One region of the Marinobacterium sp. YM272 genome, then DNA from elsewhere that is predicted to be linked to it. Evidence: predicted binding sites of a transcription regulator. Region 1 holds the regulator's gene; the other holds the start of a gene.
What was found. The regulator FliA, encoded in region 1, starts transcription of late flagellar genes. The targets are predictions, from matches to a motif close to CTAAAGTTNNNNNNNNNNCNGCCGATA.

Region 1 (4,765 bases):
AACACCGCTTTGAGCGCTTGGGCCTGGGTGCCCGTCTGACCTCATCTTTGCTTGCTTCCATCGAGCCGGGCCTGGCGATCGACAAGGCCTGGCGCAACTCCCTGGCACGACTGGCTGATTCCATACCGGTTGTCGGTGAGGAGCTGATCGAGCGTGGCGGCATGCTGGCGTTTCTGGGCCCCACCGGTGTCGGCAAGACAACGACTATCGGTAAGCTGGCGGCCCGCTATGTACTTCAGCACGGCAGTTCCAGCCTCGCACTGGTTACCACCGACAGTTTCCGCATCGCCGCCCATGAGCAGTTGAAAACCTTTGGCCGCATCCTCGATGTGCCGGTGCGGGTGGTGGATGAAAATCACAGCCTTGAAGAGGTGCTGCAGTCGCTCAAGGGCAAGCGCCTGGTACTGATCGATACAGCGGGCATGAATGCACGGGATCCTTCCGGACAGCTGCAGCTTGAGATGCTCGAAAGTGTCTCCGTCCGGGTGAAGAAACTGCTCGTGCTGTCCTGCTCAAGTCAGCGGCAGCTGCTTGAGAGTGCCTGGCAGACCTATTCGGCGCTCGGGCTCAATGGCTGTGTGCTGAGCAAGATGGATGAGTCCGGCAGTCTTGGTGAGGCGCTGACCCTGGCGGTGGAAAAGCAGCTGCCGGTGGCTTATGTGGCCGATGGTCAGAAGATCCCGGACGATATCGGGCTGGCGCGCCGCCATGACCTGGTCAGCCGTGCCGTGGTGACCGCCCAGCGCGACAGTGAACGTGCCAAAACCGCGTCCAACCCTCTATTCCGGGCCGGCTGATAGCAGAGTATGAATATGAAGCAGTCACATCCGGTCAAGGTTGTTGCAGTCACCGGTGGCAAGGGCGGCGTTGGTAAAACCAACGTGTCCGTTAATCTGGCGGTTGCCCTTGGGCAGATGGGACGGCGTACCGTGCTGATGGATGCCGACCTGGGGTTGGCCAACGTCGATGTCATGCTGGGTCTGAGGCCGAAACAGAATATCGCCGATGTGCTGGAAGGCCGCTGTACGCTGCGGGAAGTGATGGTCGAAGCGAGTGAAAACTTTCACATCGTCCCCGCCTCTTCCGGCACTCAGGAGATGACTGCGCTCAGCGTGCATCAGCATGCGGAGCTGATTCACGCTTTCAACGATATAGCGGACGACCTGGATGTGCTGATCGTGGATACCGCCGCAGGGATTTCCGAGTCGGTGGTCAGTTTTATACGTGCCGCCCAGGAAGTACTTGTGGTAGTCTGCGACGAACCGACGTCGATTACAGACGCTTATGCGCTTATCAAGCTGCTGAACCGGGATTATCGCATGACGCGCTTCCGGGTACTGGCCAATATGGTCCGTAATGAGGCGGAGGGGAGGAGCATGTTCAGCAAGCTTCTGACAGTGACCGACCGCTTCCTCGATGTCACGCTTCAATACCTGGGTTCAATCCCTTATGATGAGTCGGTACGCAAAGCTGTTCAGAAGCAAACGCCTGTTTTGAAAGCATTTTCTTCGAGCAAGGCAGCGCTTGCGTATAGACAGCTCGCCAACAAGGTGGATGAATGGCCCGTATCGACAACCTCACGGGGGCATCTGGAGTTCTTTGTTGAGCGTCTGGTTCAAGGGGTCTAGATAATACAGACGGACGTAGCGCAGAGCTTGCATGTATAACCAGCTGGAATTCAGGTCAGGCCAGGAGCTCGTCGAACAGTATGCTCCTCTGGTGAAACGGATAGCCCGCCATCTGATGGCCAGACTGCCGTCCAATGTGGTGCTCGAAGACCTGATTCAGGCGGGGATGGAGGGCTTGCTTGAGGCCCTGGGTAAATACGATCCGGGCAAAGGGGCGAGTTTCGAAACCTATGCCGGTATACGTATCCGTGGCGCGATTATCGATGAGGTGCGCCGCGGAGACTGGACGCCTCGCTCGGTGCACCGAAACGGGCGGCGTGTCAGTGAGGCGATAGCAAAAGTAGAGGCGCGCACGGGAAGAGACGCGACCGATACAGATGTCGCGGCGGAATTGGGCGTTTCGATTGATGAATATCATAACCTGCTGCAGGATTCGGCCGAAAGCCGGCTGTTCAGTCTTGATGAACTGAGCAGCTCGGGGGAGGATTCGGTTGGCGAACAGTTTGCCAGCAATGATCCGGGGCCCGAACACACAACCCACGGCAGTGCCTTCCACGCATCACTGGCCCAGGCCATCCAAACCCTGCCGGAACGCGAAAAGCTGGTGCTGGCTCTCTATTATGACGAGGAACTTAACCTCAAGGAGATCGGGCAGGTGCTCGGCGTAACCGAGTCGCGTGTCAGCCAGATTCACAGCCAGGCGGCCGCACGGCTGAGGGCTAAGTTGAGAGACTGGCAGTGAGGGGCGTTTCCCTTTTTCATTGCCGAAGACGAGTAAATAACCGGGAGAACCTGTCTTGAAAAAAGACATCAAGATTCTTGTTGTAGACGACTTTTCTACGATGAGACGCATCATAAAAAACCTGCTGCGTGATCTGGGGTTCACCAATGTAGAAGAAGCGGATGACGGTAAAACCGCGCTTCCGATTCTGAAACAGGGGCGGGTGCAGTTTCTGGTGACGGACTGGAATATGCCCGGTATGACCGGCATCGACCTGATCAAAGAGGTCCGCGCTGATCCCAACCTTGCACATATCCCCATTTTGATGGTGACCGCGGAAGCCAAGCGTGAACAGATTATTGCCGCGGCCCAGGCCGGCGTTAACGGTTATGTGGTCAAGCCATTCACCGCGGCAACCCTGAAGGAGAAGATCGACAAGATCTTCGAGCGCTTGCAGGGCTAAGATTTCCAGGCAGAGGATCGCTTGATGGCAGAACAGGATAAAACGGTCGACTTTGATGGGTTGGAAGAGCTGCTCAAAGGCAAGGCGCAGGAGTTGGTTGCCGCGCTCGAGGCCGGGCAGCTGCCTGAGGCCATCAACCTGATCAATCAGCTGCAGACGGCCCGGCATGAGGTGTTCTACAACGAAGTCGGGCACCTGACCCGTGGTCTGCATGAGGCGATCAAGTCATTCTCAAGTGATGTGGGCGGCAAGATCGACGAACATCATGAGGGTGCGGAAGCGGTCAGCGATGCGTCGGACCGGCTCTCCTATGTGATCGAGCTGACCGAGGAAACTGCGCATAAGACGATGGATCGGGTCGATCAGTCCCTGACGCTGGTTGACCGGCTCGACGATCAGAGTGCCAGGTTCAGGGATCTTCTGATGCTGGTCGGACAGCTCGAGGGCGAGTTCAAGGCATTGGACGGGGTCTATGACCGTACCTGCGCGCTTAAGGATGAGTCCGAAAAAACCATCGAAGAGCTGCGTAGCGCACTCACCGACATTCTTGTGTCCCAGGGTTTTCAGGATATTACCGGGCAGTTGATACGCCGGGTCATTACGCTGCTGACCCAGGTTGAGGGGCAGCTGGTCAAATTGATGGATATGGCTGCCAAGGTCGAGCGTCTCAGTGGCGTCGACTTGTCCGAAGCTGAAGCCGAAACATCAAGCCTTGGTGCAGTCGAGGCCGGTGAAGCCGGGCCGGCTGGCGAATCGAACAGAAAAAATGAAGTGAAAGCTGAAGGTCCTCAGGTCCCCAAAGGTGGCGCCAATGTCGCCTGTGACCAGGACGATGTTGACGAGTTGCTTTCGAGCCTGGGTTTTTGATTAGGAGCACCCTATGAGTTTCGATGTCGATCAGGAAATTCTGGATGATTTTCTTGTCGAAGCGGGGGAAATTCTTGAGCAGTTGTCTGAGCAGCTCGTCGACCTCGAACAGCGTCCTGAAGATAAGGATCTGCTGAACGCTATCTTCCGCGGCTTTCATACGGTCAAGGGGGGCGCAGGCTTCCTGCAGCTGGACGCCATGGTGGAGTGCTGCCATAAGGCCGAGAACCTGTTCGATGAGCTGCGTAATGGCGAGTTGACGGTTACCCAGCAGTTGATGGACCTGGTTCTGCAGGCGCTGGATGCGGTGAACTCCATGTTCGATTCCGTGCGTAATGGGGTCGAGCCCGAACACGCGCCGCCCGAGTTGCTGCAGCGCCTTATCGACTTCGCCGAAGGTCATGGCCAGGGCGGCGCATCCGCGGCGCCCGCTGCGGCGAACCTGACTGAGCCAGAAGCAGCACAGCCGTTGCCGGACAACCCAAATACACCCAACGATGATTTCGAGTCCCTGCTCGGTGATCTGGCGGGTGCCTCTGCCGAGGCGCAGCAGAGCAGCAGTGTCGACAACGGTGCCCCGGACCTGATCACCGAGGACGAGTTCGAGGCGCTGTTGGATGATCTGCACGGGCCGGGCGGAGCGCCTGGTAGCGAATCAAAGCCGGCATCCCCGGTGGAGACGTCCGCCGCCGAGGCCTCGGCTGGCGGCGACCTGATCACCGACGACGAATTCGAAAACCTGCTGGATCAGCTGCAGTCGGAAGGCAAGGGCGCCTTTGCCGCGCCGGCTCAGACAGCTCCTGCACAGGCGACTGCCCAGCCCGAGATCAAGGCGGCGTTTGCGCAACCAGAGCCGGTTATGCCGGCGCGCAGTGAGCCTGTCGAAACCGCAAAAGCGACGCCCGCTTCACGCGCACCGGCGGCCAACAAGCCGGCGCCGGAAACCAATGTCCGTGTTGATACCCGCCTGCTCGATAAGATCATGAACATGGTCGGTGAGCTGGTGCTGGTACGTAACCGCCTGGTGCGCCTCGGCGTGACCCATGAAGACGAAGAGATGGGCAAGGCGCTCGGTACGCTGGATAT
Region 2 (4,765 bases), 320 kb from region 1:
GCTTGGGTTTTTTCGGGCCCCGGGGGTCCGGGTACATAGAAATTTAATAGCAAGGTGTAACCATGAGCGTAGTCGACACCATTAAAGAGCAGATCGAGAGCAACACGATTCTGCTATATATGAAGGGTACTCCCCGTTTCCCCCAGTGTGGATTCTCCTCCCGGGCTTCGGCGGCGCTGGTTGAGTGCGGCGAGCGCTTTGCGTTTGTAAACATTCTGGAAGCACCGGAGATCCGCTCCGAGCTGCCGAAATACGCGAACTGGCCGACCTTCCCGCAGCTGTGGGTCAACGGTGAGCTGGTTGGCGGATGTGACATCATCTGCGAAATGGCGGAAAGTGGCGAGCTCAAGGAGCTGGTTGCCGCAGCGGCCAAGCAGGAAGGTTCCGAAGAGGCTTGATAGCCTCTTCCGTTAGTTGACGCGGCTTTATAAGCGTTTGATTCAGTCCCCGAATATCTCAACCTAAGCAAGGAGTTTAGAGAGCATGGGCGTACTCGTAGGTAAGAAAGCACCGGACTTTACAGCAGCAGCGGTTCTAGGCGATGGCAGCATCGTTGATGAATTCACGCTGAGCGAAGCGATCAAGGGCAAATACGGCCTGGTATTCTTCTACCCGCTGGATTTCACGTTCGTTTGTCCTTCCGAGCTGATCGCACTGGATCACCGTATGGATGCGTTCAAGGAGCGTGGCGTAGAGGTGATCGGTGTTTCCATCGATTCCCAGTTCACCCACAACGCTTGGCGTAACACTTCCGTCAACGACGGTGGTATCGGTCCGGTTAAATACACTCTGGTTGCTGACACCAAGCACGAAATCTGCCAGGCATACGACGTTGAAGCTGACGCCGGTGTTGCCTTCCGTGGCGCTTTCCTGATCGACCAGGAAGGTAACGTGCGTTCCCAGATCGTCAACGACCTGCCGCTGGGCCGTAACATGGACGAGCTGATCCGTCTGGTTGACGCGCTGCAGTTCCACGAAGAGCACGGCGAAGTTTGCCCGGCTGGCTGGAACAAGGGTGACAAGGGTATGGCTGCCTCCACTGAAGGCGTTGCCAAGTACCTGTCCGAGGAATCCGACAAGCTGTAAGGCTTGCCTGATCCGAAAAAAAAACCGCCTTCGGGCGGTTTTTTTGTGTCTGTGCGTTGTCGCTATTAGGGGGCGTGGCCTAGTCGCGGGTGGCCAGTACCATTTCCCAGCCGCCCAGGTCTTTCCAGCGATTGACGATGGTGCAGAACAGCTCCGCTGTTTTTTCCGTATCGTAGAGCGCCGAGTGGGCCTGTTTGCCGTCGAAGTCTATGCCGGCAACATCGCAGGCGCGGGCGAGCACGGTCTGTCCAAAGGCCAGTCCGGCAAGCGTGGCTGTGTCAAAGGTTGAGAACGGGTGGAACGGATTGCGCTTGATCTCTGAACGCTCGGCGGCGTTGCAGACAAAACCGTGGTCAAACGAGGCGTTATGGCCAACCAGCACGGCACGCTTGCAGTCGTGAGACTTTATCGATTTCCGGATCGGCTTGAAAATCGATTCCAGCGCTGTCAGCTCACTGACGGCGCCCCGCGCCGGATCGAGCGGGTCTATGCCGGTGAATGCCAGAGCCTCGGGCTCCAGGTTGGCTCCTTCGAACGGTTCTACCTGGGCTTCGTAGCTTTTGTCTGGAATCAGGTAGCCCTCTTCGTCCATGGTGAGCGTAACCGCTGCGATCTCCAGCAGGGCATCGGTTCGGGGATTGAATCCAGCGGTTTCGACGTCGACAACGACAGGCAAAAAACCACGGAAGCGATCGGACATGGGGTGTTTGGGTGCAGAGCTCAAACAGCTTCCTTAGATCAGTGTTGTGGGGAGGAGATTCCTGTCTGTATTCTAACAGGCAGGGGAAGAGGGGCCAATTGCTGGTCTTTTTCTAAAGCTGTGGCCCTTCCGGCCGTTAATCTCAGGTGCTGGAGCAACGGTTTGGGCCGTATTGCGACACCTCTGACCTACGGAATCACCATTTGATGCGAGCCTGTCTTCTGTTTCTGATCTTATCTCTGCCTGTTTCCTTGGTTGAGGCCGTCACCTTTCAGGCGGAGATCGACGAAGCCAGCTGGGAGATGGAAACATCGGAGTTTTCCTGCCGTTTGCGTCAGACGATCCCTGCCTACGGCACGGCATCTTTTGAACACCAGGCGGGGGAGGCGGTGCGTTTTGTACTGACCCCGACCCAGCAGCAGCAGGTTAGAGGCTCGGCACGGCTTGTGGCAGAAGCCTCCCAGTGGCAACCGGGTTTGGCGCCGGAGTTTCTTGGTGTGGTTCGTGTCAGCGGTAGTCGGGGCGTTATCGAAGTGCCGGCTCAACTTGCCGAGAATATGCTGGCAGCGCTCTACAAGGGGATGACGCCAACCTTTAATACCGATCAGTGGTATGGCGCTCCCGAGCTTCTCAAGGTCGGTGTATCGGCGGCGAACTTCCAGTCGGCGTACACTGATTATCTGGACTGCGTGAGCGGGCTGTTGCCGGCTAACTTCCGTCAGGTGGCGCGTACCGCGATCCTGTTTCCCTCCGGTCAGTCCGGTCTGTCCGATGCCACCCGTCAGCGTCTCGATCTGATCGCCACTTACGTCAAAGCGGATAACAGCGTGCAGACGATCTATGTGGATGGTCACTCCGATAACCTGGGACGTCGTCTGCTCAACCGGGATCTTTCCAAGAAGCGGGCGGAAGAGGTCACCCGCTACCTGGTGCAGCAGGGGCTGCCGGAAGACAGGATCATTACCCGCTATCACGGTGAGCGCTACCCGGTGGTGCCGAACAACAGCGTCGAAAACCGCGCCCGCAACCGTCGTGTGACGGTTCGGCTGGAGCGCGAAGAGGGCAGCACTCTCTGAATCGCCTTGGTTCTGCCGCCGTCCGCAATCTGATATACTTCCCGGCTTTCCGAATTTAATACCCGGTTCCCGTGACGGGAGCCGGTTTTCTGTGATCTGGAGTCGCATACATGTCCGATATCAATAAGGTCGTACTGGCATACTCCGGCGGTCTGGATACCTCCGTGATCGTCCGGTGGCTGCAGGACACCTACAACTGTGAAGTGGTGACCTTTACCGCTGACCTGGGCCAGGGTGAAGAAGTAGAGCCGGCACGCGCCAAGGCCGAGGCTCTGGGTGTAAAAGAGATCTACATCGAGGATCTGCGCGAAGAGTTCGTACGCGACTACGTGTTCCCGATGTTTCGTGCCAACACCATCTACGAGGGCGAGTACCTGCTCGGTACCTCCATTGCGCGTCCGCTGATCGCCAAGCGCCTGGTTGAGATCGCCAACGAGACCGGCGCCGACGCTATCTCCCACGGTGCTACCGGTAAGGGTAACGACCAGGTTCGTTTCGAGATGGGTGCCTACGCGCTGAAGCCGGGCGTCAAGGTTATCGCGCCCTGGCGTGAGTGGGATTTGAACTCCCGCGAAAAGCTGATGACTTACTGCGAAGAGCGTGACATCCCGGTGGACTTCGCCAAGAACAAGAAGAAGTCTCCCTACTCCATGGACGCCAACCTGCTGCACATCTCCTACGAGGGCGGCATTCTGGAGGATCCCTGGGCCGAGGCTGAAACCGATATGTGGCGCTGGAGCGTGTCTCCGGAAGAAGCCCCGGATCAGCCGACCTACCTGGAACTGACCTACGAGAAGGGTGATATCGTTGCCATCAACGGCGAAGCGATGAGCCCGGCTACCGTGCTGGCTTACCTGAACAAGGTCGGCGGTGAAAACGGTGTAGGTCGTCTGGATATCGTTGAGAACCGTTTCGTCGGTATGAAGTCCCGTGGTTGCTACGAGACGCCGGGGGGCACCATCATGCTGACCGCTCACCGTGGTATCGAGTCGATCACCCTGGATCGTGAAGCGGCTCACCTGAAAGATGAGCTGATGCCGCGTTACGCCAAGGTCATCTACAACGGCTTCTGGTGGTCTGAAGAGCGCAAGATGATGCAGCAGATGATCGACTACAGCCAGCGCAACGTGAACGGTGAAGTTCGCGTGAAGCTCTACAAGGGCGCTGTATCCGTTGTTGGCCGTCGCTCTAAAGACAGCCTGTTCGATGAAAGCATCGCGACCTTCGAAGATGACGCCGGCTCCTACGATCAGAAAGACGCCGAAGGCTTTATCAAGCTGAACGCGCTGCGCATGCGTATCGCCGCCAGCAAAGGCCGTAGCCTGCTGGACGACTGATTTCGCAGCCTGTCGTTACTGCAACAAAGCCCGCCAGCCATGTGCTCGCGGGCTTTTCTGTTTTTATTCTCAGCCGGGCTTGTCAGTTTTTGATAATTGGCTGATTTTCATGCTACTTTTGCTGAAATTCGGTCGCCTCTGAGCTTATGGCAAATCTGTTAACAGGAAAGTCCACGCTGATCCTCGACAAGAAGTTCGAAGATCTACAGACCCTGCGGGCTATCATGGAAAATATCGGCGTATCCGATGTTTTTGTCGCCTCGTCGGTGAATATGGCACTGAGCCTGCTGCATGATCAGCCGATCGATCTGTTCTTCCTTAATTACGAATTGGGCCGAGACGAGAAAAACGGACTGCAGTTGATGTTTGAGCTGCAGGCTGAGGGCCGGCGTCTCTATTCTGCCTGCTATATCCTGGTGATCGATCCGGAAAAGTCGAACCTGCTGCTGGGATCTCCGGAAAACGCGCCCGATATCTACATCTCCAAACCCTATGATCGTGTGCTGCTGAGTCAGCGCATCGAAAAGCTGATGCGGCTGAAGCAGAGCCTGTATCCGGTGGAAAGC

Region 2: the regulator FliA is predicted to act here: its motif matches at 1,899-1,925, upstream of ACQUQP_RS06655 (flagellar protein MotY).

The regions. Positions count from the first base shown of each region.
Region 1 is NZ_CP194171.1:1,108,490-1,113,254, forward strand. It holds gene flhF (flagellar biosynthesis protein FlhF) at 1-797, shown strand, start outside; gene ACQUQP_RS05205 (MinD/ParA family protein) at 813-1,628, shown strand; gene ACQUQP_RS05210 (RNA polymerase sigma factor FliA) at 1,660-2,370, shown strand; gene ACQUQP_RS05215 (chemotaxis response regulator CheY) at 2,471-2,812, shown strand; gene ACQUQP_RS05220 (protein phosphatase CheZ) at 2,837-3,679, shown strand; gene ACQUQP_RS05225 (chemotaxis protein CheA) at 3,693-4,765, shown strand, end outside.
Region 2 is NZ_CP194171.1:1,430,958-1,435,722, forward strand. It holds gene grxD (Grx4 family monothiol glutaredoxin) at 63-398, shown strand; gene ACQUQP_RS06645 (peroxiredoxin) at 484-1,086, shown strand; gene rnt (ribonuclease T) at 1,166-1,786, opposite strand; gene ACQUQP_RS06655 (flagellar protein MotY) at 1,993-2,862, shown strand; gene ACQUQP_RS06660 (argininosuccinate synthase) at 2,973-4,199, shown strand; gene ACQUQP_RS06665 (hypothetical protein) at 4,346-4,765, shown strand, end outside.